Flammeovirga agarivorans: one gene and its partners. The protein of the gene in region 1 interacts with the protein of each later gene in a pairwise test. Links are inferred from orthologs where the notes say so. Each region holds a gene or a part of one and is shown in the gene's direction. Other genes may lie near its edges.

Region 1 (8,268 bases):
GTACATAATTTAGCATCGCGATAATATTTTTCTACGGGATAATCTTTCGTAAAACCATATCCACCAAATATCTGAACTGCTTCATTGGACGTCCTTACTGCAACTTCTGAAGAGTAATACTTAGCCATTGCTGATGCTTTATTGATATCTTCTCCTCGTATTTTTTTCTCTACAGCTTCTTTAATCAATAAATAAGAAGCTTCTACCTCAGTAGCCATATCAGCCAACTTAAAAGAGATACCTTGAAAAGACGCAATAGGCTTTCCAAATTGCTCTCGTTCCTTTGCATACTCAATAGAACACTTCAAAGCACCTTTGGCGATACCATAGCCTAAAGCTGCAATTGAAATTCTACCTCCATCCAATATTTTAAGTGCTTGAACAAAACCTTCTCCGACTTTACCTAAAACGTTTTCTTTTGGGACTTTACAGTCTGTGAAAATCATTTCAGTAGTTTCAGAGGTTCTCATTCCTAACTTTTTCTCTTTACGACCTCCTGCAAAGCCTTCAGTTCCTCTTTCTACAACAAAAGCGGTCATAGCATGCTTATCTCCCTTCTCTCCGGTTCTTGCCATTACAACAGCTACATTTCCACTTTTACCGTGTGTAATAAAGTTTTTTGCTCCATTTAATACCCAGTGGTCATCCTTTTCGACAGCTACTGTCATCATGTTTCCCGCATCAGAACCCGTATTAGGTTCGGTTAGTCCCCATGCTCCGATCCATTCTCCAGAAGCTAATTTTGGTAACCACTTCTGTTTTTGGTCTTCATTGCCAAACATAAGAATATGATTAGTACAAAGAGAATTATGGGCAGCCATAGATAAAGCAATACCAGGGTCAAAATAAGCTAATTCTGCAATAGCAGTTACATATTCATGATATCCTAAACCTGTACCTCCGTACTGATCAGGAACCAAAATACCCATTAAGCCTAATTCTCCTAATTGCTTAAAAACTTCGACTGGGAAATGTTCTTCTTCATCCCACTTTTCTCTAAAAGGTGCGATGTGTTTCTCGCCAAACATCTGTACGGATTCGGCGATCATCTTTTGTGTTTCAATTGTGTGTTGTACCATGTGTGTTTAAAGTTGGTATAGTTAGTATGATGTGTATAAATTATTCAAATCAGCAAAACAGAGAATAGTCATTCGCTTATTGGGTTACATCATATCAGGTTTTTCGGGACTGAGAGAATAAATTATTGATTTATACCTCATTAGTTATTATAAAAAACGAACGTTTCTTTTAATTTGTTTATTAATCTAATACAATTTCGAACTGAAAGCAATAGAACTGTGTACAAAAACCGAATCTTTTTCCTTTATTTTATTTCGCTATCACTCACATTATCAGGGCAAAATATAAAGTCTGTAAAGAAAAACATAAAACAATTGTGTAGTCCTAAGTTACATGGCAGAGGTTATGTTTTTGAAGGCGACAAAAAAGCAGCAGAATATATTGCAGAGAAATTTGAGGATATTGAACTAGAAAGAAATGAAAAAAATAGCTACTACCAGAATTTTCCTCTTACAGTTAATACCTTTCCGAACAATGTAGAGTTAGTCATTAACGATATAAAATTAGAGGTAGGCGTTGATTACATTCCTGCGACAGACTCTGGTTCTGGAACTAGCAATGGAGAACTATTCTTTATGGATGATGCTATTTTTATGCATGAAGAAGCACTTAAAGAATTTACAAAAAAAGATTTAAGTAATAGTATCGTTGTATATGACCAAGAACAGGAGAAGAAAAGAATGCAATGGAGTCGACCACTAATGGAAAAAATTCTTCAAGCGAAAGCATCTATTATTCTTTTTGATGACAAACTCACCTTTGGTGTTGCTAGGTGGCAAATGCCAAAGCCTAGATTTTATGTGTTAAGAAATAAAATGCCTGAAGTCGTCAATTCATGTCATTTTACCATTCAGTCCCAACTTAAAGAAAATTATATCAGTCAGAACGTAATTGGGAAGATAAAAGGAACTGAAACCCCTAAAGAGTTTATCTTCTTTACAGCTCATTACGATCACTTAGGTGCTATTGGAAAACAAAAATATTTCGCTGGTGCGAATGATAATGCATCGGGAGTCGCCATGTTGTTAGAAATTGCGAAATACTACAAATCAAACCCTCCTAAATCATCTGTCGTTTTTATAGCATTTGGCGCTGAAGAAGCAGGATTAATTGGCTCAAGATACTATGTAGAAAACCCAACTGTAGCATTGGAGAAAATTAAGTTTCTTGTAAATCTCGATCTATTTGGAACAGGAGAAGAGGGCATGATGGCTGTTAATGGTAAAGTATATACGGATCAATATGAACTTTTATCTAACATCAATACTAAAAATCACTATTTATCAGCTGTAAAGTCTAGAGGAAAAGCGGCTAATTCTGACCATTACTACTTTTCTGAAAATGGTGTACCTAGTTTCTTTTTCTATTTAATGGGAAAATCATGGACACATTATCATGATATCTATGATGATCAACCTCTTCCTCTCAGTGACTTTTCTAATGCCTTTCAATTGATCACAGATTTTGGTGATGCTTTGATGAACTAGTATTCAACACATTATGTCACTAAAACTTATCATAAGGCAGAAAATAACCACATTTTGAGCTGATGATTATGAGAAGTTTACAACTTTCATGATATCTTCTGAATAAGTTCCATTACCTTTGCAGAATTGTGGACCTCGTGCATGGCTAAATATGTACTTGGTTCTCTTCCAAGACAAATTAAATACAATGTACGACGACAAGAAAAAGAAACATTTCAGAAGATCGCCACGTCCTAAAACGAATGCCGAGGACATTATGTACGGTATTCAGCCGATCTTTGAAGCTTTAGAAGCAGGGAAAGAATTCGAAAAATTATTTATTCAAAGAGACTCTTCAAACGAATCTATTGCAGCGATTCATAAAATGGCCAACAAAGCCGGAATCGTAGTTTCTAGAGTGCCTCAAGAAAAGTTACAACGAATTACTTCTAAGAATCACCAAGGAGTTATCGGTTTTGTTCCTGCTATCGATTATGTCGATCCTCACAATGTAATTGCTACTGCATACGAAGAAGGCAAAGTACCTTTAGTCTTAATTTTAGATAGAGTTACTGATGTTAGAAACTTTGGTGCAATTGCAAGAACGGCTGAATGTGCAGGTGTTGACCTTATTGTAATTCCTAAAAAAGGATCTGCTCAAATTGGTAGTGATGCTGTAAGAACATCTGCAGGTGCCTTATCACATATTCCTGTAGCTAGAGTTGATAATCTAACTCAGACAGTGCTAGAGATTCAGGAAAGTGGCCTTCAAGTTGTTTCTTGTACCGAAAAAGGTTCTAAAGATTTATACTACGTAGAATTAGACGTTCCTACTGCAATTGTTATGGGATCAGAAGAAGATGGTATTAATAGCGATTTAATTCATCTTTCTGATAAATTGGTTAAAATCCCAATGAAAGGAAAAGTAAGTTCGTTAAATGTTGGTGTTGCTGCAGGAATTATCATTTTTGAGGCAAACAGACAACGTATGATGAACGGACAATAATAGATTTTTCTATCTTTGCAGTAATTCAAGAACAACAAACATTAAAATATGCAGTTCACTGAAAATTGTAATAACATCTTTGCACAAAGCATCGATACATATCATATAAAAGACCATGTGGATACTCCAATCGAAAACCCATTCGAGAAAGAAGATATCCAACATTTATTATACTTGAAAAACTGGATTGACACTGTACAGTGGCATTTAGAGGACATCATCAGAGATCCTAATATCAATCCAGATGAAGCATTAAAAATCAAAAGACGTATTGATGCTTCTAACCAAGAAAGAACAGATGTGGTTGAGTTTATTGATAGCTGGTTCTTGGATAAATACAAAGAGGTAAAGGTCGTTGATGGTGCTAAAATCAACACTGAAAGTCCTGCTTGGGCCATTGACCGTTTATCTATCCTTGCATTGAAAATCTACCATATGCAAGAAGAAGTAAACCGTCCAAATGCTTCTGCAGATCATAAAGCAGCTTGTCAAACTAAATTGGATATTCTTTTAGAGCAACGAGTAGACTTATCTACTGCCATCGAAGAACTCATCCAAGACATTGAAACAGGCAAAAAATACATGAAGGTGTACAAGCAAATGAAAATGTACAATGATCCTTCATTGAACCCTGTATTGTACAAAGAAGGAAAGTAATCCTTTAATGATATAGATAAAGAAGTTGTTTCAGATACCAATAGTATGGTTTTGAAACAACTTCTTTTTTGATTAAACTCACAGAGAAAGCGTTTATTTTTGATTATAAAGATAGATCAGTAAATAAAATATGTCGAAAAAAATTCTTGCCTTTAGATTTTCAGCCATGGGCGATGTAGCCATGACGGTACCTGTACTCAAAGAAGTATTAGAGCAAAACCCTGATACTGAAATTGTAATGGTATCTCGTCCTTTTTTAAAACCATTTTTTGAAAATATCCCAAGGTTATCTTTTGTTGGAGCAGATTTAAATGGTGAACATAATGGCTTTAAAGGATTAAGAAAGTTATATAAAATGCTAAAAGGTATGGGGCCTTTTACTGCAGTTGCTGACATTCATTCTGTGCTTCGTACATTCATTCTTGATGCAATGTTTCAGGCGACTGGCACAAAAGTCGTTCGCTTAGACAAAGGCAGAAAAGCAAAGAAACAACTAATCAAACAGAGTGGTAAAGTTCTATCTCCTTTAAAACCTATGCCTGAAAGGTATGCCGATGTATTTAGAAAAATTGGTCTATCTGTAAGTTTATCAAATCAATTACCTCAAAAAACTTCTCCTGCATTAAAACAAGCAGAGTTAGAATTACTAGGTGGTAAAAATCAACCCTGGATTGGTATCGCTCCTTTTGCACAGCATAAAGGAAAAATATGGGGCGAGAAAAAAGCGACAGTCTTAAGTAAGATGCTTCAAGAAAAACTGAATGCAAAAATCCTATTTTTTGGAGGACCTGGCCAAGAAGCAGAAATATTGGACAAATGTGTGGAAGAAGTTCCCAATAGTGTAAACCTTGCCGGTAATATTAAGTTAAAGGAAGAGTTAGAAATCATTGAGCATTTAGATGTGATGATAAGTATGGACTCTGCCAATATGCACATGGCCTCTTTAAGAGGAACTACATGCGTTTCTGTATGGGGAGCAACACATCATTATGCTGGTTTCTTAGGATATGGACAATCAGAAAATAATATAGCTGAAGTATCAGTCAATGAATTAGAATGTAGACCATGTTCTGTTTTTGGTAACAAACCATGCCTCAGAGAAGATTACGCTTGCTTAGAAGGTGTAACACCTGAAATGGTATATAATAAAATCGCCAACGTGATTGAATAATTTATCATATGTCTTTAATTAATGTCCTCGACCTTATCGGAACCTTTGTATTTGCTATCTCTGGTACTTTAGCTGCTAGGGAAAAGAAATTGGATATCTTCGGAGCTATTTTCGTAGCAAGTGTTACCGCTATTGGTGGAGGTACAACCAGAGACAGTATTTTAGGTGCCACACCAGTTTTCTGGATCATGGATCCCAACTATTTAATTATTATAACAGTTGCTGTTGCATTTTCAGTCCTATTCAAAAAAATAGTTGCTCAACTTAGAACAACCCTTTTTCTATTTGATACGCTTGGTATTGGTGTATTCACATTTATAGGAACTCAAAAAGCCATGTTATTAGGTGTTCCTCCTGTAATTTGTATTGTAATGGGAACTTTTACAGCTGTTTTAGGAGGAGTTATTCGAGATACATTATGTAATGACGTCCCTTTAATTTTTAGAGAAGAGATCTACGCTACAGCTTGTCTAGTTGGTGGTTCTGTATTCGTTATCCTACATCAATTCAATATTGATGATACCATTTGTACATGGACATGTATTACGACAGTGATTGGCATACGTTTATTAGCCATTAAATATCATCTTACACTACCTAAACTGGATTAAGCTGATCGTTTCTATATAACCTGATCCAATTCCAACACCCATAAATTGCAAGGAATAAAAAGACCACAAATTCCAACGAAATAAATAATATGCCTTTTTGATAGTATAAAACACAGCTTACAATATCAATAAGAATCCAAAGCACCCAAGACTCTACAATTCTTCTCGCCATAAATACTGTAGCCACTAAACTCATACCTGTTGTAAAAGCATCTATGTACGGAAATGCAGCCGGATGTTTAAAAAATTCGCTCGCCCAAACATGCAAATTGCTTGATAAATAACCTATCAAAACCGTCAAAAAAGCAATAGTAAAAATCGTTACAACTCTTTGATTATTTGACAGTACAGTTAGGTTTGATGTGGTATCACTTTGTTTATTCCAATACAACCATCCATAAACATTCGTCGCAAAGAAAAATAGCTGTAAAAACATATCAGAATAAAGATATACCTGATAGAAAATGATAAATGATGCGGTGACATTCAATAAGCCTGTAGGCCAGGTAAGCACATTATTTTTAGAGGCATAATAAACACAAGCCACTCCCATCAAAGTACCAAAAAGCTCGATATAACTTAATGGATAATCAAAAATTTCAATAAAAATATAATCCAGATCAAATAGGTCTAACATGATGGTTTTAAAGATATTGCAACAGTTATAGATCAATTTTCTAAGAAACTACTAAGATAGTGTATTGTACAATGTTTCATCATTTTAGCTAAAAATATTAGGGAAAACATATGAACATTTGTTAATTTGTTAGAAAGATTAAATGAAAGCACTCTCATGAAAAGCTATTAACATTAAGTTTAGTTACATTTGTGCTATCAAGAATAAAAACATTTGTCTATATAGACATCAATAATATATAATTTATGGAAACTATCTTACTAGGTGTAGGCGTTTTAGGTCTATTCTTCATTTTGATGTCAGTGAAGCTGATTTTCAAAAAAGATGGAAAGTTTGAAGGAACTTGTGCATCTCAGAGTCCATTTTTAAATCCTGAAGGAAAATCTTGCAGCTACTGTGGTAAAGATCCTAGTCAGTGTAAAAATAAGCAGGCTAGTGCATAAGGCTTCTTAAAGTGATTAAATTAAAAGTCTCTACTTCAATTTTTATGGAGTAGAGACTTTTTTTATTTGTCGAATCAACCGATTGCGGTAAAAATATTCTGTTATTTATCTGATTTCATAACGATTGTCATACTAAAACTTGCCTCTACATTTATATATTTGTTAGTAAAGTATGAAACAACAATCTTAAATAGAGCATTATTTATATGTCAACAAAAATTGCTAAACCTGATTTATCGTTCTGGCAAATTTGGAACCTCAGTTTTGGTTTCTTAGGTGTACAGTTCGGTTTTGCCCTTCAAAATGGTAATGTCAGTAGAATTCTACAAGCTTTAGGTGCAGATGTACACGACTTAGGTTATTTCTGGCTAGCTGCCCCTATTGCGGGTATTATCATTCAACCTATTATTGGTGGAGCATCAGACAGTACATGGACTAAATTAGGACGTCGTATACCGTTTATTATTGGTGGAGCCATAGCTGCTACTTTGGCAATGTTTTTAATGCCAAACTCAGAGTTCTTTGTCGCATTAATGCCTCCAATGCTTTTTGGTGCAACTATGCTTCTTATTATGGATGCTTCATTCAATATCACTTTCCAGCCATTTAGAGCATTAGTTGGTGATATGGTCAATGATAATCAAAGAGATTTAGGTTATTCAGTACAATCATTTTTAATTAATACAGGTGCCGTTGTTGGTTCTGCTTTACCATTTATCTTAACTATGATTGGTGTTGCCAACGAACCTGCTGAAGGACAAAAAGTAGCTGACTCAGTTGTTTGGTCATTCTATATTGGCGGAGCTACATTGATGGTAACAGTACTTTGGACTGCTTTAAGAACAAAAGAGTATCCTCCAGAAGAGTATGCTGCATATAATAATATCGATTTCGAGGCACAGAAGGCTGAAAAAGAAGCTGCAAAAGATAAAAATGCAATTTCTGAGTTCTTCAAAACATTAAGCTCATCACCTAAAGTGATGTACCAATTGGCTGCAGTCCAATTATGTTCATGGGTAGCATTTTACTTTATGTGGGTATATTCTACTCCAGCTATTGCACAACATATCTGGCACACTGCTCCTGGAGATGTGACTTCAGCAGACTATAACGATGCAGGTAACTGGGTAGGTTTAATGTTTGCGATGTACAGTTTAGCAGCTGCTATCTTCTCTGTGGTTATGCCTAGCTTTATCA
Region 2 (8,368 bases), on another replicon or contig:
CTTGTAAACTAAATGTAATAGATAATACAAAATTAAAGGTAACTTCATCAAAAGGTTACCTTTTTTTATTATTTAATAACTAACTTGCAACACTTCAATAAACCTAACTTTACTTCTAAATGAACACTTCCATCAGATTAGCTTTCAATAACTTCATTAGTATATACCAAGGCTTAAGCCGAGAAATATGGGTACTTTCGGTTGTCTCTTTAATAAATAGAATTGGAGCCATGGTGATTCCTTTTTTATCTATTTATTTAGCTGATGCAAAAGGGTTTACACTGGCTGAGATTGGATGGGTCATGTCTTCATTTGGTGTAGGGTCATTAATTGGCTCATGGCTAGGTGGTAAACTCACAGATAAATTTGGTTTCTACCCTATTATTATTTTCAGTTTATTCACTTCGGGTATTGGCTTAATCCTTCTAAAAGAATTAGATACCTTTTACGAGATATGTGGGGGATTCTTTTTAGTGACTTTGTTCACTGATATTCTTAGACCTCCAATTTTTGTGGCCATAAGACAATATAGTAGTGAAAAGAATAGAACTAAATCTATCACATTGATCCGATTGGCCATTAATCTTGGTTTTTCGGCCGGTCCTGCCACTGGAGGATTATTGATAGCGACTTGGGGATATACATCATTATTCTGGGTTGATGGCGTAAGCTGTATCTTAGCTTTACTTATTTTCGTTTTAGCCATTCAACCAAAGAAAAAGATAGTTGAAGAGAATGATGATTCACTTGAGGAAAATAAGAAAAGTCAGTCTCCCTACAGAGATTTCCCTTACTTACTATTTATCCTTTCGATGGTATTTTTTGGGGTAATTTTTATGCAATATTTCAGTACTGTACCTTTATTTTACAAAGAGGTCCATGAGCTAAATGAAGCCGTAATTGGATTACTACTATCGAGTAATGGTTTTGTAATTTTCTTATTGGAGATGCCTCTAATACATTGGGTAGAAAAACAGAAGAAATACTCAACGATGCAGATCATGATGAGCTCTATTGTATTAGTGCTTTTAAGTTATATCTTATTGATCGTTGGACATGATTTGTGGGTATTATTCATTGGTATGATGTTACTCACATTAGGGGAAATGCTGATGTTCCCTCTTTCAAATGCTGAGGCAATGAGTAGAGCATCGGGTAAGTATCAAGGAGATTATATGGCGTTATACACTATTGCTTTCTCTATTTCACATTTAGTGGGACACAATTTGGGTATGCAATCAGTAAATATATTTGGATACAATTATACTTGGACGTTTATGATTGCAGGATTACTTCTATGTATTGTTCTCCTCCAACTTTTTCAATTCAGTAAAAAAAGAGAAGAGCTATCACAAACTGCAAAATAGTTAGTGATAGCTCTCTAGCTACATAATATATATATTGATATTATTTAGTCTTCCATGATGGATTTTCAGATAAATTCCAATCACTAATTTTGATGGTCTTAAAACCTAGCTCATTACATTCTTTAATGTATTGTTCAGGTTTATCATATTCTCCTGAAGCTTTATCATCATGAATAACTAAGACACCATTTCCTACCCATTTCATCATAGGGAAATCACCATGAGAATTACCATATACAATTGTTGGTGTTATTCCATTTGACTTCAGGTTATCTATTTTACCTTCTTTATCATTAATGCTGCTATTTGTAGGTTTTAATTTCTCTGCTCTAAATTCAGAACCAATAACAACATCAAACTTATTGTTAAAGTATTTCTTATTAACCGCTTCGGCAAAGCGAACTTCGGAACCAGTACAAATTACTAATTTATATCCTTCAGCTTTTAAACTGTCCACTACATCCATCATTTGAGGATATACTTTAATCGGGTCAGTTTTCATAAAGCTTTTTAGCATTTTATCATACCTTGGATTTTTCGTCAATGCTTTTAGTTCATTCACTAAATCGTTGACTGTTTCTATTTGGTTTTGTCCGTATTCTTTAGCAAATATTGCCATAGCATAAGCAGGCTCTTCTGATATTAATGTGCCATCCATATCAAAAACTGCCACTTTATCTTGTGCAAATGTAAACTGTGATACAAATAATAATAGTAATACTGCAATTCGTTTCATAAGAAGATTAGTAAGTAAATTTTATATATAATCTTTTATACGCACACAACGTGATATTTATTTTCCCAAAAAGACCAATAACTACCTAAAAAAGGTCATTTTGATATCAAACATTGGGATAATAAGTAATGGGTAAGTATAAAATCATTCTATGGATAAAAATACAATTTTAAATATATTTTCTCTTTCTATTTAAGTGATTTTATATAGATATTTTGTTAACTTATTTAATAATAAAGTAAGCAATAACACATGAAACTATATACGGCACAGCAGATTAGAGATTGGGACAAATATACTATTGAAAATGAGCCAATTGCAGGAATCGACCTGATGGAACGCGCCGCAACTGCTCTCACAGAATGGTACGAAGAAAACCTAGATCGCTATAGAGATATTACTATCGTTTGTGGTATTGGAAATAATGGTGGAGACGGTTTAGTAATGGCCCGACTTCTTCATCAACAAGGCTACAATTTGAAATGTTATATTGTACATTTTGGTGATCACCCATCCGATGATTTCAAAGAAAACCTAGAACGATTACCTAAGAAAATTTCTTGTGAAGACATACGAGAAGTTGAGGACATCCCCCATTTTTCAGACGAAACAGTCATTATTGATTGTATCTTTGGTTCCGGTATTTCAAGGCCTCCAAAAGGTACTACATTACAAGTAATTGAACGGATCAATGCCTCACATAATCCAGTGATTTCTGTTGATATAGCATCCGGTTTATATACAGATCATTACTCTACGCATTTCCAGAGTATCATTAATGCTGATATAACATTAAGTATTGAAATCCCTAAACTATCAATGCTTTTCCCTGAGAACGAAAAGAATGTGGGTGAGCTGCATATTGTTCCTATTGGCTTACATAAAGGGTATCATAGTACGACCACTACTCCCTATTTCTTTACCACTTCTCAGACCGTTCAAGGAATATACAAACCAAGAAAACGATTTGATCATAAAGGAAAATATGGTCATCTTTTACTTATTGGAGGATCTAAAGGAATGATTGGTGCTGTTCAGCTTTCCACTAAAGCAGCCTTACGATCAGGAAGTGGAAAAACTACTGTAATAGTCCCTGCCTGTGGTTATGAAATAATGCAAGCAACTTGTCCGGAAGCTATGTGTATCGCTGATCCGTCAAGAAACCATATTGTTGCCTCAACCTTATTGTCTCCATTTAGTGCAATCGGAATTGGTCCTGGTATTGGAAGACATGAACAAACTGCAAAAGCCATCCGATCGATTTTAGAAGATGCAAAAGTGCCTGTTGTTATTGATGCAGATGCTTTAAATATGCTTGCTGAAAACGAAGAATGGTGGGATTTTTTACCAGAAAATTCCATTTTAACCCCTCATGTGGGAGAGTTCGAAAGGCTTACTGATATACATTTTATCAATTCTTTTGATCGCTTGGAAGCTGCATCCAAAATGGCACAAGAAAGAAAAGTAATTATCGTATTGAAAGGTGCGAATACTGCTATATGCTTACCTAATGGACACATTCACTTTAATTCTACAGGTAATCCAGGTATGGCAAAAGGTGGTAGTGGAGACGCATTATTGGGTATCATCAGCGGGTTATTGGCCCAATCTTACACTCCTCAAGAAGCTGCCATTCTTGGTGTTTACATACATGGTAAAGCTGGAGATTATACTGCAATAGATAAAAGTGTTGAAGCCATGACCACTTCAGATTTGATTGATAATATCGGAAAAGTATTTTTAGGTATATAGAAGAAACAGAAAAGGAGTATAAACAATAAAGTCTATACTCCTTTTTATATTATCGACATTAAGTCTAATTTTTTACAAATCGGATAATCTGTTCTTGCGTTTTAAAATAATAAACACCTTGCTTCAGTTCTTCTATATTTAACTGAATATGCTTTGTTTCCATTGATTCAATATTAACCAAATGCTGAACTGATACCCCAATAGAATTAAAGATTTGAATTCTTTCTTTTAAAATATCTTGTGTGGATGTAATGGTTACAATTTTTTCTGATGGAATTGGAAACGCAAGAATATTAGTAATCACTTCTTCACCATTCTTGTACATAATTGGCTCAAACATTTCATATTTTCCATCAAAATCAACTTGTGTTAAACGATAATAGGAAACTCCAGGATAAGGATTTTCATCCATAAAACTATAATTCATTGCAATATTAGAATTACCCATTCCCTGAACCTGAGTGATCTCATACCAGTTTACTTTATCTTGTGATTTTTCTAACACAAAGTGTGAGTTATTAATTTCAGAAGCTGTTTCCCAAATTAATTCAACTGCACTTTCATATTCATATGCTTCAAAATAAATTAACTCTACTGGCAAATCTTCATTAGCAGCATTTCTATTACAAGAATATACATTTTCAGGATCTATTTGGAAAGTGTTATTTCCAGCATCAAGTAATACAACTTCATTAAAAGTATGAATACCATCAACGTCCTTTACTTTGTATTGTGGAGTATCACTATCCCCACCTTCACAATCGTTACCATCACTAATTACGATATCTGATAAGTTTGCTTGTCTATCCTCCTTATCATCTAATTCAACTAAATCAACATTGACTAGACCACCACAAGAGATAGTAGCTCCATGTACTTTAAATTTAGCATCTCCATCTTCATTATGAATATTTAATGTACCTTGATTACATAATTCACCATCAACATGTAATTCATCACTTACATTAATAATACCGTCAGAATAATTATACAACTCTCCATTTCCATCTTTACCAATATCTAATTTTTTTAGAGTCATTTCACCATAATTATAAATAAAAGGACCTTCATCAACTCCTGTATTCGTACCTTCAGCCTTTATCTCAATACGCGAATTTTCAGCTAAACCTAATCCAGTATCAGTGATTTCTCCAGATGCATTGACTTGTAATATGGCATCGTCATCAGTCAATTCTACTTCTATACCTTGAGGGAAAGTGACAATTGCATCAATAATCATGGTACCATCAATTGTTGTTTCATCTGCTTTATCAATAGTAGAATTTGCTGTAAAATGTAGTGTAGTACCTGCTTCTAATGCTAATTTTTTATATTCAATATCTCCATTTACCGTAATTGTACAATTACAATCTAGGGTTACATTATCACCATTATCTGGTAATGCATCTCCATCCCAATTAGAGGCTGTTGACCATAACCCATCTCCAGCATCTCCATCCCAAGAGATATTAGCAGCAAAGATATTTGAGGATAGCAAAATGATACATAAAGTCAGTAGTCTTGTCAATATAGTAGCATTCATAGTTAAGTAGTGTTTAAAGTTTTTGAAGTTTAAACAAGAAGTAAAATAATTTTATAATCTTTGTAAAAAACAATTTAAAAGTTCCCATCTCATAATATTCTGATATAACATTCTTGATATATTCCTATATCGTACTTTAGTATCGAAATTACAAAACAGGCATTAAATATAGATTAACAAAAAATTAATGGACTGAGTTAATTGTAGTATTGGTTCAGAAATATTTAAAATATTCAATTTTAACAATACAATGTTATATAAATCATATTCTTGAAAACAAGAAAAAGGGCAATACTCCTATCAAGAATATTACCCTTACTGCATTATGTTATAATCAAAACCTTAATATCTGATTACTTTCTTCTTTTCGATAAATTTGCCTTGTTGAATAGTAAGGTAATAGACTCCTTTGTTCAACTTTATAATTGTATCTAGGTTGAAAGTAAAATTGTACTGTCCAACAGAAAGTTCTTTCTCGCCAACTAATTTACCCTTACTATCATAGACGTTAATCTTTATAATGGAATTTAGATCAACCCTATTTACATCCAGCCTAGTAATTGAAGTAGAAGGGTTAGGATAAACAGAGACATTAAAACGCTCAGCATTTATTCTATTATTAATATGAATTGGTCCAAACGTTTCGTTTTTACCATCAAAATCATATTGAATTAAACGATAATAAAAATCTCCGTTTACTGGGTCGGTATCTATATATTCATAATTAGTCACATGAGTAGAATTACCTTGTGCGGATATTCTTTCTAGTGATTCCCAATTCACTTTATCATTTGATTTTTGTAAATCAAAATAATCTGCATTTAATTCAGTGGCTGTTGACCAAGAAACGATTACTTGATCGCTTATAACACTTGCTGTAAAGTCAATAAGCTCAACAGGAAGATCATTGACTGATTGGATTTTAGAGTTTAGTGCAGAAGGGAAAGTACCGTCTGATTTTTTATTATAATCATGAAAGTTATCAATATTTTCATCCCCATCAACATGTATTCCTCCTATGCCTGTTTCATCCCCATTTCTGATCGCTAAAGTAAGCGTAGAATTGTCTCCCGTTGCATCACCCATAATAAATAATGATCCTTTATGATCAATATCTATCGTTGTGTTACCGCCAGGACTTGTGTTATTATTAAAGTCTCCTGTTACTAAAAAGTAAGACGATTTAGAAATATGCCCGGGATCTTCCACCTTAATAGTACTACCCGTACCTTCAACAGTTAAAGACCCATATAAAGTGAAATATGCTTCTCTCCGAACAATAAATGATGCACCCGACAACAATTTCATGTCTCCTATAATCTCAACATATTGCTTTTCAGTATCTGTTTTTTGGATGTCAAATTCAACATTTTCTCCTACAACAAGAGTGTAACCATCAGGTACATTAAAAATAATATAGTTTTCAGTGTTATTGGGAATTGTATTTCCATCTTCATCTTGATTTGCATTAAAGGTTACATCCCTTACAATGGTAATCGTCTTATCAATGTGATTAATTACTGTGTCTTGTTCAACAAATCGGGCATAAGAATTATTGAATACACAGTAACAGGTAAGAAATAAAGTCGCTAATAAATTTTTCATTTGGGCAATTTTTGGTCATTAAGCCCTCAAATAGCTTTCACTTTTAGAATGAATAGAAATAATATAGTTAAGTCGTAAAATATTTAGTGGGTCTAAAAGATAACAATTTGGAGTGCTTTAATGAGATACAACAGTTTAAAAGAATATCAATACGTAATTATCCATAAAAATAGAAATTAATTCTAATTATTTGAAACTTTTATACAAAAAAATCTGTTCAATTTTTACTCTTGAATCATTAATATAGTTGACTGTTTTTCAATCTAATAAGAATATCTACCATTTTTTCAAATGCGAAGGTTTAGACTTACTTCTTTTCATCAATTTCTTTCTTAGTTCAATGATATTTTTTTTGTAATTCATTATTTTTGATTTCCCACTACTGATACTTAAATCATGAAATAATTGAATAAAAAAAGAGTGTGACACCTCATCATTAATTTCTTTACTTGTTTGAGTTATCGAAATCTTATTCAACTTTGGATGTAATAACCATCTATATGTTCCATCTAATTTTGATGGTATATTCTCTTTCCCTCCTTCCTTTAACGCTAATTTAAAAGCATATTTTTCTGAAAGCAGGTATTGTTCTCTTCTTTTTCTATAGTAATTAAATACACTTTGCAAACCTTTAATGATTCTTCTAAAGGTGATGAATAAAAGGAAAACTATACCTAATTTATATTTATAAGTTACAATGAACTCAATCACCTGTTCTTTTAATGACTTCTTAGGTTCTTTATTTATTTCCATAGGTTGATTTAACATAGAAAGGCTATCGGCAATAGAAGCAACTATTCCGAGATCTGAGGTCGTATCTACATGTATTTTGGTGGGTTCTGACTTGATGGTTTTATACTCTCCTGTATATGGGCTAAAGTAGGAGATACTTGCCCCAGGCATTTCAAAATCTCCTGCTTTTGTAAATAGATACGAGAACGTTTCTGTACGTGTGCTTATTAATGTTTCCTTCTTAGAATTGATGTTTTGATCCGTTAGGTTATTGTTTGCATACTTTTTAGCATAAGTAACAGAATCGATAGTAACATTAGGAATAAAATTAGCAATTGTTTTTACTGCGGTTACCTTTACCGTTCTTTCCACAACATCTCCTACTTTTAGCTTTTTAAAGTCTTTATTCCAATAATCTTGTAAGTAAACCCTTGACGCAAGAAAAGATGGATATTTTGATTTTGGTAATGCTTTCGCTTTAAATTGTATCGACCTAGTTTTCACTGGTGTTGGTTTTCCTTCATAATCTCCCGGAGGAGGAACATATGCGGTCATGGTTAATGAAGGGAATTCTAATGCGCCTGTTTTATATGGAAATAATAAGAAATAATGAGAGATCACTGCATAGTTCTT
Region 3 (8,271 bases), on another replicon or contig:
GTAGATTAAATTTATTGTATTATTTCTAAAAGATATTTAACAGATATCCTATATAGTACTTTTCTAATCTTTTACTGTACAAAAATGTGTACACCAGAGAAACTCAAGTTCTGCTTGTGCATTACTCCAACTTTGGATCAATAGAAGAAGAGTTTTAACGATACAGAGAAATAAGACCTAATCTTGTCATACTATCAAAATCAATTTTCTTTTATATAAATAGTATATCAATTACTCTTTAATTTTTACTGTCAAATTATCGTGATATCCATTGTTTCTACATTATATTTGATATCACAATTAAAACTTCATAACATGAAAAAACTAAGTCTTATATTTTTTTGTATCGTACTATCCTATGCTTCCTTCGGACAAGGTGCATTATCAAAAATACCTGGTAATTTTTATGTTGACTTCGGCTTAACTTTTTGGGAAGATGATAGCGGACTACCTTTAGAATCTCAATCAAGATCAATCTCGATTTCTTATATGTATGAGTTTTCTTTATCACCTAGTGGTCAATTCACATTCAATCCTGGTTTAGGTTATACTGGTGAAAACTTATTCTTTAAAAGTGGCATGACGTTAACACATGCAGGAGACCAGACAATAGCAACACCTACTAATAACCTTTATGACAATACAAAAAAATCGAAATTAGTGGGCAATTATTTTGATGTCCCTGTTGAATTCCGATTTAGAACCTACCCTGGCAGAAATGCTTTCCGTTTTGCTTTAGGAGCAAAAGTAGGTGTATTAATGGGAGGGCATACGAAAGTAAAATATGAAGACAATGGTGAAACAAGAATCGCAAAAGATAAAGGGGAGTTTAATCTAAATCGCTTCAAAGCTAGTCTTGTAGGACGAATAGGTTACGGATGGATTAACTTTTTCTGTACTTATGGATTAACTAACACTTTTCAAGACAATACTCTTGTTGATACTAATGGCAACCTAATTAACGTTAAGGATAGACCTATTACTGTAGGAATCACCATCTCCAATTTTTAAAAGTTCAAACGCCAATATTAATAAAGCCTTTCTTATATTTTCAAGTATAAGAAAGGCTTTATTGTATATTATAATTCACTGACTTCAAGAAATATTATTCATCATGGTTTTTTCAAAAGAATTTTACTTAAATTCAGTTTCTGAACTTATCTCTATAAAGATCTAACAGTTATCTTTGAAGGATATGAAAGCTAATACATTAAAAATCACAACGAATTCCCTTACTGATTTACCAGAAGCAGCAAAGAAAATATTAGATTTCACTAAAAGCAGCTCTCCTGTTTGGCTCTTCGAAGGAGAAATGGGAGCAGGTAAAACAACACTGATTAAGGCAATTTGTGATGAATTAGGAGTACTTGACCATGTAAACAGTCCAACGTTTGCATTAGTAAATGAATATATGACCAATGATGCTGATACAGTTTATCACTTTGATATGTATCGTATAAAGGATGAGATGGAAGCCTTTGATATTGGTTTTGAAGAATATCTTTATAGTCAGAATCTATGTTTAATTGAATGGCCTTCTAAAGTAGAACGCCTACTACCTGATGACTGTACTGAAATTTCCATCACTACTATCGACGAAAATTCAAGAGAAATTATCGTCACTATCATGTAACTTTTTATTGAGTTAAAATGGGCAAACAACGTGAAGGCTTTGAAAAAGCTACCGAAAGTTATTTTCAATTCCATCCTCAAGAAGTGATGGAAGGTCCAGTTCATAAAAGAGGGAACCCTCTTAAAATTGGTGTTCCTAAAGAAATCAACCTTGATGAAAAAAGATGTGCTCTTCGACCAGGAGCAATATCTCTTCTAATTAATAATGGATGCGAAGTTTATGTGGAGACAAATGCCGGAAAGCATGTCAATCACTTAGACAACGAATATTCAGAAGCAGGTGCTACTATTGTGTATTCTCACAAAGAGGTGATGGAATGTGATATCGTAATTAAGATTTCAGCTCCTACTATCGATGAGATTGCAGATATGAAACAAGGTAAGGCTATCATTTCTACCATTCACATGAGGGAAATCAAGAAAGATGTCTTAGTAGCTCTGAATAAGAAAAAAATCACTGCCTTAGGTTTTGAATTGATTGAAGATAAAGTAGGTGGACTACCTCTTGTTCGAGCTATGAGTGAGATTGCTGGTAGTACTGTGATGCTTATTGCTGCAGAATATCTAAGTAGTTATAATGGCGGAAAAGGAATTATCCTAGGCGGCATTACAGGTGTCCCTCCTTCAAAAGTTGTGATTCTAGGTGCCGGTACTGTTGCCGAATACGCGGCAAGAACTGCTATAGGTATGGGTGCAGAGGTAAAGGTGTTTGATAATGCCATTTACAAACTCAGAAGACTAAAGAAAGAACTGAATTACCCTCATCTATTTACGTCTGCCTTAGATAGCACCTCTATTAATGAAGCTTTAAAAAGAGCGGATGTTGTTATTGGAGCAATACATACTCACGGGGCAAGAACTCCATCGATCGTTACTGAAGAAATGGTCATGGATATGAGGGAAAATTCTATCATTATTGATGTTTGTATCGATCAAGGTGGTTGTTTTGAAACCTCAGAACCCACAAATCACAGACACCCTGTGTACAAAAAACATGGTGTAATTCATTATTGTGTTCCCAATATTGCATCAAGAGTTTCTAGAACTGCAACAGCTGCAATTAGTAATATCTTCACTCCCATCCTTATGAAAATAAATGATGAAATGAATGTGGACACCATGATGAGAAGACATCCATGGTTTTCAAAAGGAGTATATACTTACCGAGGGAGTATCACAAACCAAGCAATTGCGGAAAAGTTCAACCTACCATTAAAGAATCTCGATTTAATTTTGGCTGCAGGCTTATAAAGGTTTTACTTTTCAAAAAAATAACAAACCCTCATCTTAAAATGGCGAACCATTTATAGATGAGGGTTTTTCTTTTATTAGTAGATAGTAGTATTAGGGTTATTCTTCGTTATCTAAGTGCATTTTTGATTCTACTCTATTACCAGTATCATCAGTATACCAGTTAGAATTTGCACTACCGCTGGATTCAACGAAATTTTCAAAATTTGAATACGCATTCGTAATATCAATAGCTTCTTTCGGTGGATGGAATTTGTGCGGTAAGTGAATCGCCCATGGGTGCCCTTCTGCTGTTTTGAAATTACCATCATCAACGCCATCTGTTTGTAATGATTGATTGAATTTCGATGTAGTAGGGAAATTAGCTAAATGGACTTCTTTCGTTCTATCTTTATTGATGAAAATAAATGGATTAAATGCACCAATCGGTAATGATGACGGATCAATAGGTTCTGTAAAGGTGATCACTACTTCGAATTCATCACTCTTACTGATCTTACCAGGTCTACTTATCAATGCAAAGTGATCATCGAAAGCTACCACTACTGGTTTTTCAGGAGCAATACCACTTTCTAATCCTTTTGAATCCAAGGTTACGGCACCTGCTGTAACTCTAGATCCTGTTACACTTAAAATAGAATCTGCATGTATCGGTAATTCGAAGGCAAAACCTGATGGCAAATCAGACTGTACTGTTTTTACAATATACTTTGTCTTGAACTCTACAATTTTATTATCAGCATTACTCACACTCGTATGTCTGTAATGTACTATAATATCGTTAAAATCGTAGTCACCTTTAGCAGGGTATAAATCCTCAAATGCATAAGTACCAAAGCCATTTTCACCTGGAGTATAAGATTCAAATGCTCTTGTAGAATCATTAGGATATAAATCGAAACCATCTACAACTCCATCTCCATCTGCATCTTGGCCTGCAAAGTCTTCTTCAGTACATCTAAATGAACTTAAATCGTTCATTTTTCTTCCCATATTCCTAAGGATCACATAAGATCCATCATTAATATCCATTTGGATCAATTTACTATTTGAATGGTTTGTTGACGCATACAGACGATCAAACCTGTCAATTGTAACACCTGTTAGATAGTGAGGGAAATTATCAGCACTAATACGCGTAGCGTTGATAATTGTTGAGTCACTATTAAATGCCATTCGGAACATACCTCCACTAGACACTTGATATAATGTACCATCAGAGGAAAAGTCAAAGTCACCTCCTCCATTTTGAGAACCTGAGATACCTTGAATTCTAGCATTTTTAACAACACTACCATCTGAAGGATCAATAATTGCGAAGTCTTCTTTCGCTGCGATATATAAATAACCATCACTTGGATTGATTACCATTCTTGGATAACCATCATTTAGATTATTACTTGAAGTGTTCAGTGATGCAATCAAGGTAGATGTACCTGTTTCCTTTACATAGCTGTAGAGTTTTCCTTTAACATCATAATAAATGATATTGTTCTCTCTGTCATACGTAGCTGCAAAACTTCCCCCCGACAAATCCGGGTAATCAGTTATTGCTAAATCGTTGTCCAAATTGATAGAAAAGAATTCTCCATTACCATTTACTACATAAATAAAGTCATTACAAGTATTAGATTTTCTTGCTTGTGATGCTTCAAATGGTACTAATTCTGATTCCACATCAAATTCTACATTTACATATTCAGTAGCGATAGAAGCAGTTTCGAAAAACTCCAATCCTGCTGCTTGCTTTGAAATGTACAGTTCGTCGATATAGGTTGGTACCGACAATTCCATGTTTAGCACTCCGTTTTCATCACTGAGTCCTGAAAACATTTTGATTTTCTCTCCTGCTGGAGTTGATAAATAAGCTGTAATTAGGTTTGATCCTGCGAAATTAGATGAGGATACTTTTACATAAATTGTTTTTGTGGTTTTGTAATCGAAACCAGAAGGGACAGTCACATCATTAATGCTACCTTCTGAAATAGGGTCGTCTGTGTTGATCTCTTTATCTTTCTCATTGGTACAACCAATTAAAAGAAACAGAACAATGCTAATTGATAATAGGTTGAGTGGTCGCATTATAACGTTATTAAATATTTACATAATAACACTATAACACAGCCTTTTTAAAATTAATTCACTCAAATCGATTTTTTTTATAAAAAAAGTAGATGCCCAAATCAAATTCAAGCATCTACATATAATTATATTTTCCTTTTTTACTTAAAGTAAAATTAAGGGTGATTATTTATAGTTGTTTTTCCATTCTTACAAATAGAATACCTTTACGTATAAAAGAAGTATCCGTTTGATGTAATCCCTCTCTTTCATATAAGATTGTAGCTGTTGCTCTTGCATTACACCACAATACTTTAGCTCCTTCTTCTTTTGCTAGCTTTATCACATGCTTTAGTAGAATACTTCCATATCCTTTCCCTTGCTGTTCTTGAAGAGTGGCAAATTTTCTAAACTGAACATTCTTGTCAGGATCCATAAATAATGAAATCACAGATGTTAATTCTTCTCCAACAAATAATCCTAAATGTCTTCCTTTATCATCATCTGGAATTTTGACATAAGATAGTGGTTCTTTCGGCCACATTACTTTATGTCGGATTGCCCAAGTTTGTGCAGCAGTAATATCTCTAATTTCAAATTTCATACAACAAAAAAAGCGACTAAAAAGCCGCTTTACAAATCCTTTAATATTTTCTTACATTTTAGAATGCAACTTCGACTCTAATTACCCAAGGAGAACCGTAAGTTACATAAGGAGAACCATAATATGCATTATTTGAATCGTAGGCTACATCATACAAAGCAATAATATTCACTCCTCCTTTTCTTCCTACTCCTTGAGAAACACCACCACCAATTAAGAACTGTTCCTGCCATCTTCTATCCGTAATATATCTTCTAGAAGAAGCATCATAATCTTCGATGTGCTCGTAACTAAAGGCATAGTATTCTATTTGTGGAAATATTTTTAAACCATCTCTTACGTTAATCATGTATCTAGCAAATGGTCTAAATCCATAATTATTAGTGCTGTAATCTGGTCCGATATCTGACTTATAATTGTAGTACTCATATACAAATCCAATACCTAATTGTAGGTTTGGAGTAATCAAGTAACCTACCATTGGTGTAACTGCGATTTGGGTGTAATAATTTGAAAAGCCAAACCCTAAACCTCCACCAAAAAATATTTTATCTTTTAACGGTTTATCAGAATGTTTTTGATCTTTAAGGGCATTCACCTCCGATTGTGTAGGTTTTTTGTACTGTTGTTGAGTATAGGCATCTTTTTGTTTGGTACTATCTTCCACATAATCATAAGTTTGTGCAGACAAGTTTCCACTGAACATCAGTAAAACAAAAAGTAAAGCAATAGCTTTTATGGTATCTTTCATGGTAGATGCTTATTTTTATTTATATGAAAATACGTAAAAAAAATATATTTATTGAAATAATATGACAAATCAGACTTCCCAGTATGCCAACGATCCCTCTTATAAAACTTTAAAAAGAATTAGTTCTATCATGGATGAGGCCATTCCAATTCCTGGAACAAAACAAAGTATAGGATTAGATGCGTTTGTTGGGTTGATCCCGGGAGTTGGTGACACTATCTCTGTTTTTATTTCTGGAGTTGCCTTATTTACAGTGGCAAGAAATGGTTTACCCGCAAGACTAATCATGGCAATGACTTTTAATCTATTACTGGATTACCTCATTGGAATAATACCAGGCATTGGAGATTTCATAGATGTATTCTACAGAGCTAATAGAAATAATGTAAAATTGATTGAAGGATATTATAATCAGAACCCTCAAGCAATCAACCAAGTACAAAAAAGCTCCACAGGGTTAATGATATTCGCAGGGTTAATGTTCATATTACTGACTAGTGTTGTATTTCTTGTTGCCTATTTTGTAAAATTGGTCATCTGGCAATCAATGGGGTGGGAATAAATTATAAATCCAAAAGATACTCTACCAATACATAGACATTCGTGTATGGTTCTCTTTCATGAAATTTAGTATTTGATTTTACACCAGAGATAAAATGCTCTTCTAACTTTTTTGCCCTTTCTATAGCCAAATCAGTCAGAGGTTTTAGCTCGTGGTAGTTTTTTGCATTTTTATGGTAACGGGATACATAATTTTGCTGGATGTATTTGATTAAATTTCCACATTTCAAATAGCGCTTATTGACATCCACCATTTCATAGTGCAGTAAAAACCATAACTCAAAACAGATATTAGAGATAATTACTTTGATGTCATTTTTCCCTGCTAAAATGATCACCTCTTCGATATGTTTGTGATAATCTCTATCAAAGACTAGCCAAATAGTTTCGTATGGGTTTCCTTTTGTTAAGGCTTTCTTTTTTTTGAATATCGCTTCTCTCACTAAACCTAATGGGCTATGACTTTTAGGTTGATATACTTCAATATCAACAGCAGATAAAGTTCTTCTTTTTGCTGCATCATGTTTTAAACCATTAAAATAATTGGGTTCTGTTTTAGCTCCCTCACAAAGAATCAATACTCTTTGGCGAAGGGAATTATTCTTATCTCTCCTTCTGTTCCTCATCGCCTTGTATGTTAAAGTCAAACTCTAAACCTAATTGATTAATTGCAGGTGTTCCTCCAAATTTACCAGTCAGATACCATTCCTCTAGTGGTACTTCTTTTTTCAAGTTAGGAATATCAGAAACCGATGACACTTCAGTCTCTCCATCTTCTGATCTCTCTGAAAGAAAAACTTGGTCGAAACGAAATAGATCATCATTTAATAAAGAAGCATCGTGAGTAGAAAATATCAATTGTGCTCTTTTAGGGTTCGTATTTGGGTTATGAAAAAGTTTAATTAGTGCTCTTGTAAGGTGAGGATGCATACTCTGATCAAGTTCATCAATAGCAAGTGTATCTCCCGCTTCTAATACTCTTAATATTAACCCTCCTAAAGCTACTAGTTTTCTAGTACCAATAGATTCCTCTTTCAACTCAAATAATACTGGTTTTTCAGTATCTTCAGAATAATGCAAAGTTTTGATTTGAAACCTTCTTCTTCCTTCAAAAAGCCCCATTAACTCCGAATCTTCCTGAACAACATCAATGCCTTTTATCCCTGTATCAGCATTATACACTAATTGACTTAAATTCTTCAGAAATCTTCCTGATTCATCATTAACAATGTGTTTTGCGATTCCTTGTAATAAAGCATCATCATATACTGATCGATAAAGGATATATGCTCTCAAATGACTCTTGAAAAACCTCCATGGAGCCATTAATTGACCTAAACCCAATTGAGCTCCCTTGGCTAACATTAACTGATGCGGTAGTACATGCCTTGCTATAGACTGTTTATCACCT

The links.
Region 2: the proteins of rlmB (region 1) and HGP29_RS12080 interact in binary tests that used the Escherichia coli proteins (3 or more experiments, as listed by UniProt). The link is inferred for Flammeovirga agarivorans from one-to-one orthologs.
Region 3: the proteins of rlmB (region 1) and tsaE interact in binary tests that used the Escherichia coli proteins (3 or more experiments, as listed by UniProt). The link is inferred for Flammeovirga agarivorans from one-to-one orthologs.

What each region holds. Positions count from the first base shown.
Region 1 is NZ_JABAIL010000005.1:548,600-556,867, reverse strand. The notes cover bases 1,793-4,635. They hold rlmB (23S rRNA (guanosine(2251)-2'-O)-methyltransferase RlmB), read left to right. Parts: upstream 1,793-2,718; coding sequence 2,719-3,552; downstream 3,553-4,635. Other genes in these bases: HGP29_RS18440 (glycosyltransferase family 9 protein), read left to right, coding at 4,340-4,635; HGP29_RS18445 (DUF4254 domain-containing protein), read left to right, coding at 3,601-4,209; HGP29_RS18455 (M28 family metallopeptidase), read left to right, coding at 1,793-2,567. Outside these bases: HGP29_RS18460 (acyl-CoA dehydrogenase family protein), read right to left, coding at 1-1,079; more of HGP29_RS18455, read left to right, coding at 1,395-1,792; more of HGP29_RS18440, read left to right, coding at 4,636-5,380; HGP29_RS18435 (trimeric intracellular cation channel family protein), read left to right, coding at 5,389-5,991; nicotinamide riboside transporter PnuC, read right to left, coding at 5,978-6,628; HGP29_RS18425 (hypothetical protein), read left to right, coding at 6,874-7,071; HGP29_RS18420 (MFS transporter), read left to right, coding at 7,278-8,268. UniProt on the Escherichia coli protein: Specifically methylates the ribose of guanosine 2251 in 23S rRNA.
Region 2 is NZ_JABAIL010000003.1:823,116-831,483, reverse strand. Bases 1,663-4,605 are described here. They hold HGP29_RS12080 (NAD(P)H-hydrate dehydratase), read left to right. Parts: upstream 1,663-2,355; coding sequence 2,356-3,855; downstream 3,856-4,605. Other genes in these bases: HGP29_RS12075 (T9SS type A sorting domain-containing protein), read right to left, coding at 3,920-4,605; HGP29_RS12085 (HAD family hydrolase), read right to left, coding at 1,663-2,103. In the rest of the region: HGP29_RS12095 (DUF1254 domain-containing protein), read left to right, coding at 1-12; HGP29_RS12090 (MDR family MFS transporter), read left to right, coding at 120-1,367; more of HGP29_RS12085, read right to left, coding at 1,408-1,662; more of HGP29_RS12075, read right to left, coding at 4,606-5,398; HGP29_RS12070 (T9SS type A sorting domain-containing protein), read right to left, coding at 5,741-7,003; HGP29_RS12065 (BatD family protein), read right to left, coding at 7,280-8,368. UniProt on the Escherichia coli protein: Bifunctional enzyme that catalyzes the epimerization of the S- and R-forms of NAD(P)HX and the dehydration of the S-form of NAD(P)HX at the expense of ADP, which is converted to AMP.
Region 3 is NZ_JABAIL010000015.1:73,512-81,782, reverse strand. The notes cover bases 69-2,914. They hold tsaE (tRNA (adenosine(37)-N6)-threonylcarbamoyltransferase complex ATPase subunit type 1 TsaE), read left to right. Parts: upstream 69-1,195; coding sequence 1,196-1,633; downstream 1,634-2,914. Other genes in these bases: HGP29_RS26650 (alanine dehydrogenase), read left to right, coding at 1,651-2,883; HGP29_RS26660 (outer membrane beta-barrel protein), read left to right, coding at 316-1,011. Also shown: HGP29_RS26645 (LruC domain-containing protein), read right to left, coding at 2,983-4,965; HGP29_RS26640 (GNAT family N-acetyltransferase), read right to left, coding at 5,135-5,548; HGP29_RS26635 (hypothetical protein), read right to left, coding at 5,607-6,299; HGP29_RS26630 (DUF4112 domain-containing protein), read left to right, coding at 6,361-6,861; HGP29_RS26625 (RloB family protein), read right to left, coding at 6,863-7,486; HGP29_RS26620 (AAA family ATPase), read right to left, coding at 7,464-8,271. UniProt on the Escherichia coli protein: Required for the formation of a threonylcarbamoyl group on adenosine at position 37 (t(6)A37) in tRNAs that read codons beginning with adenine.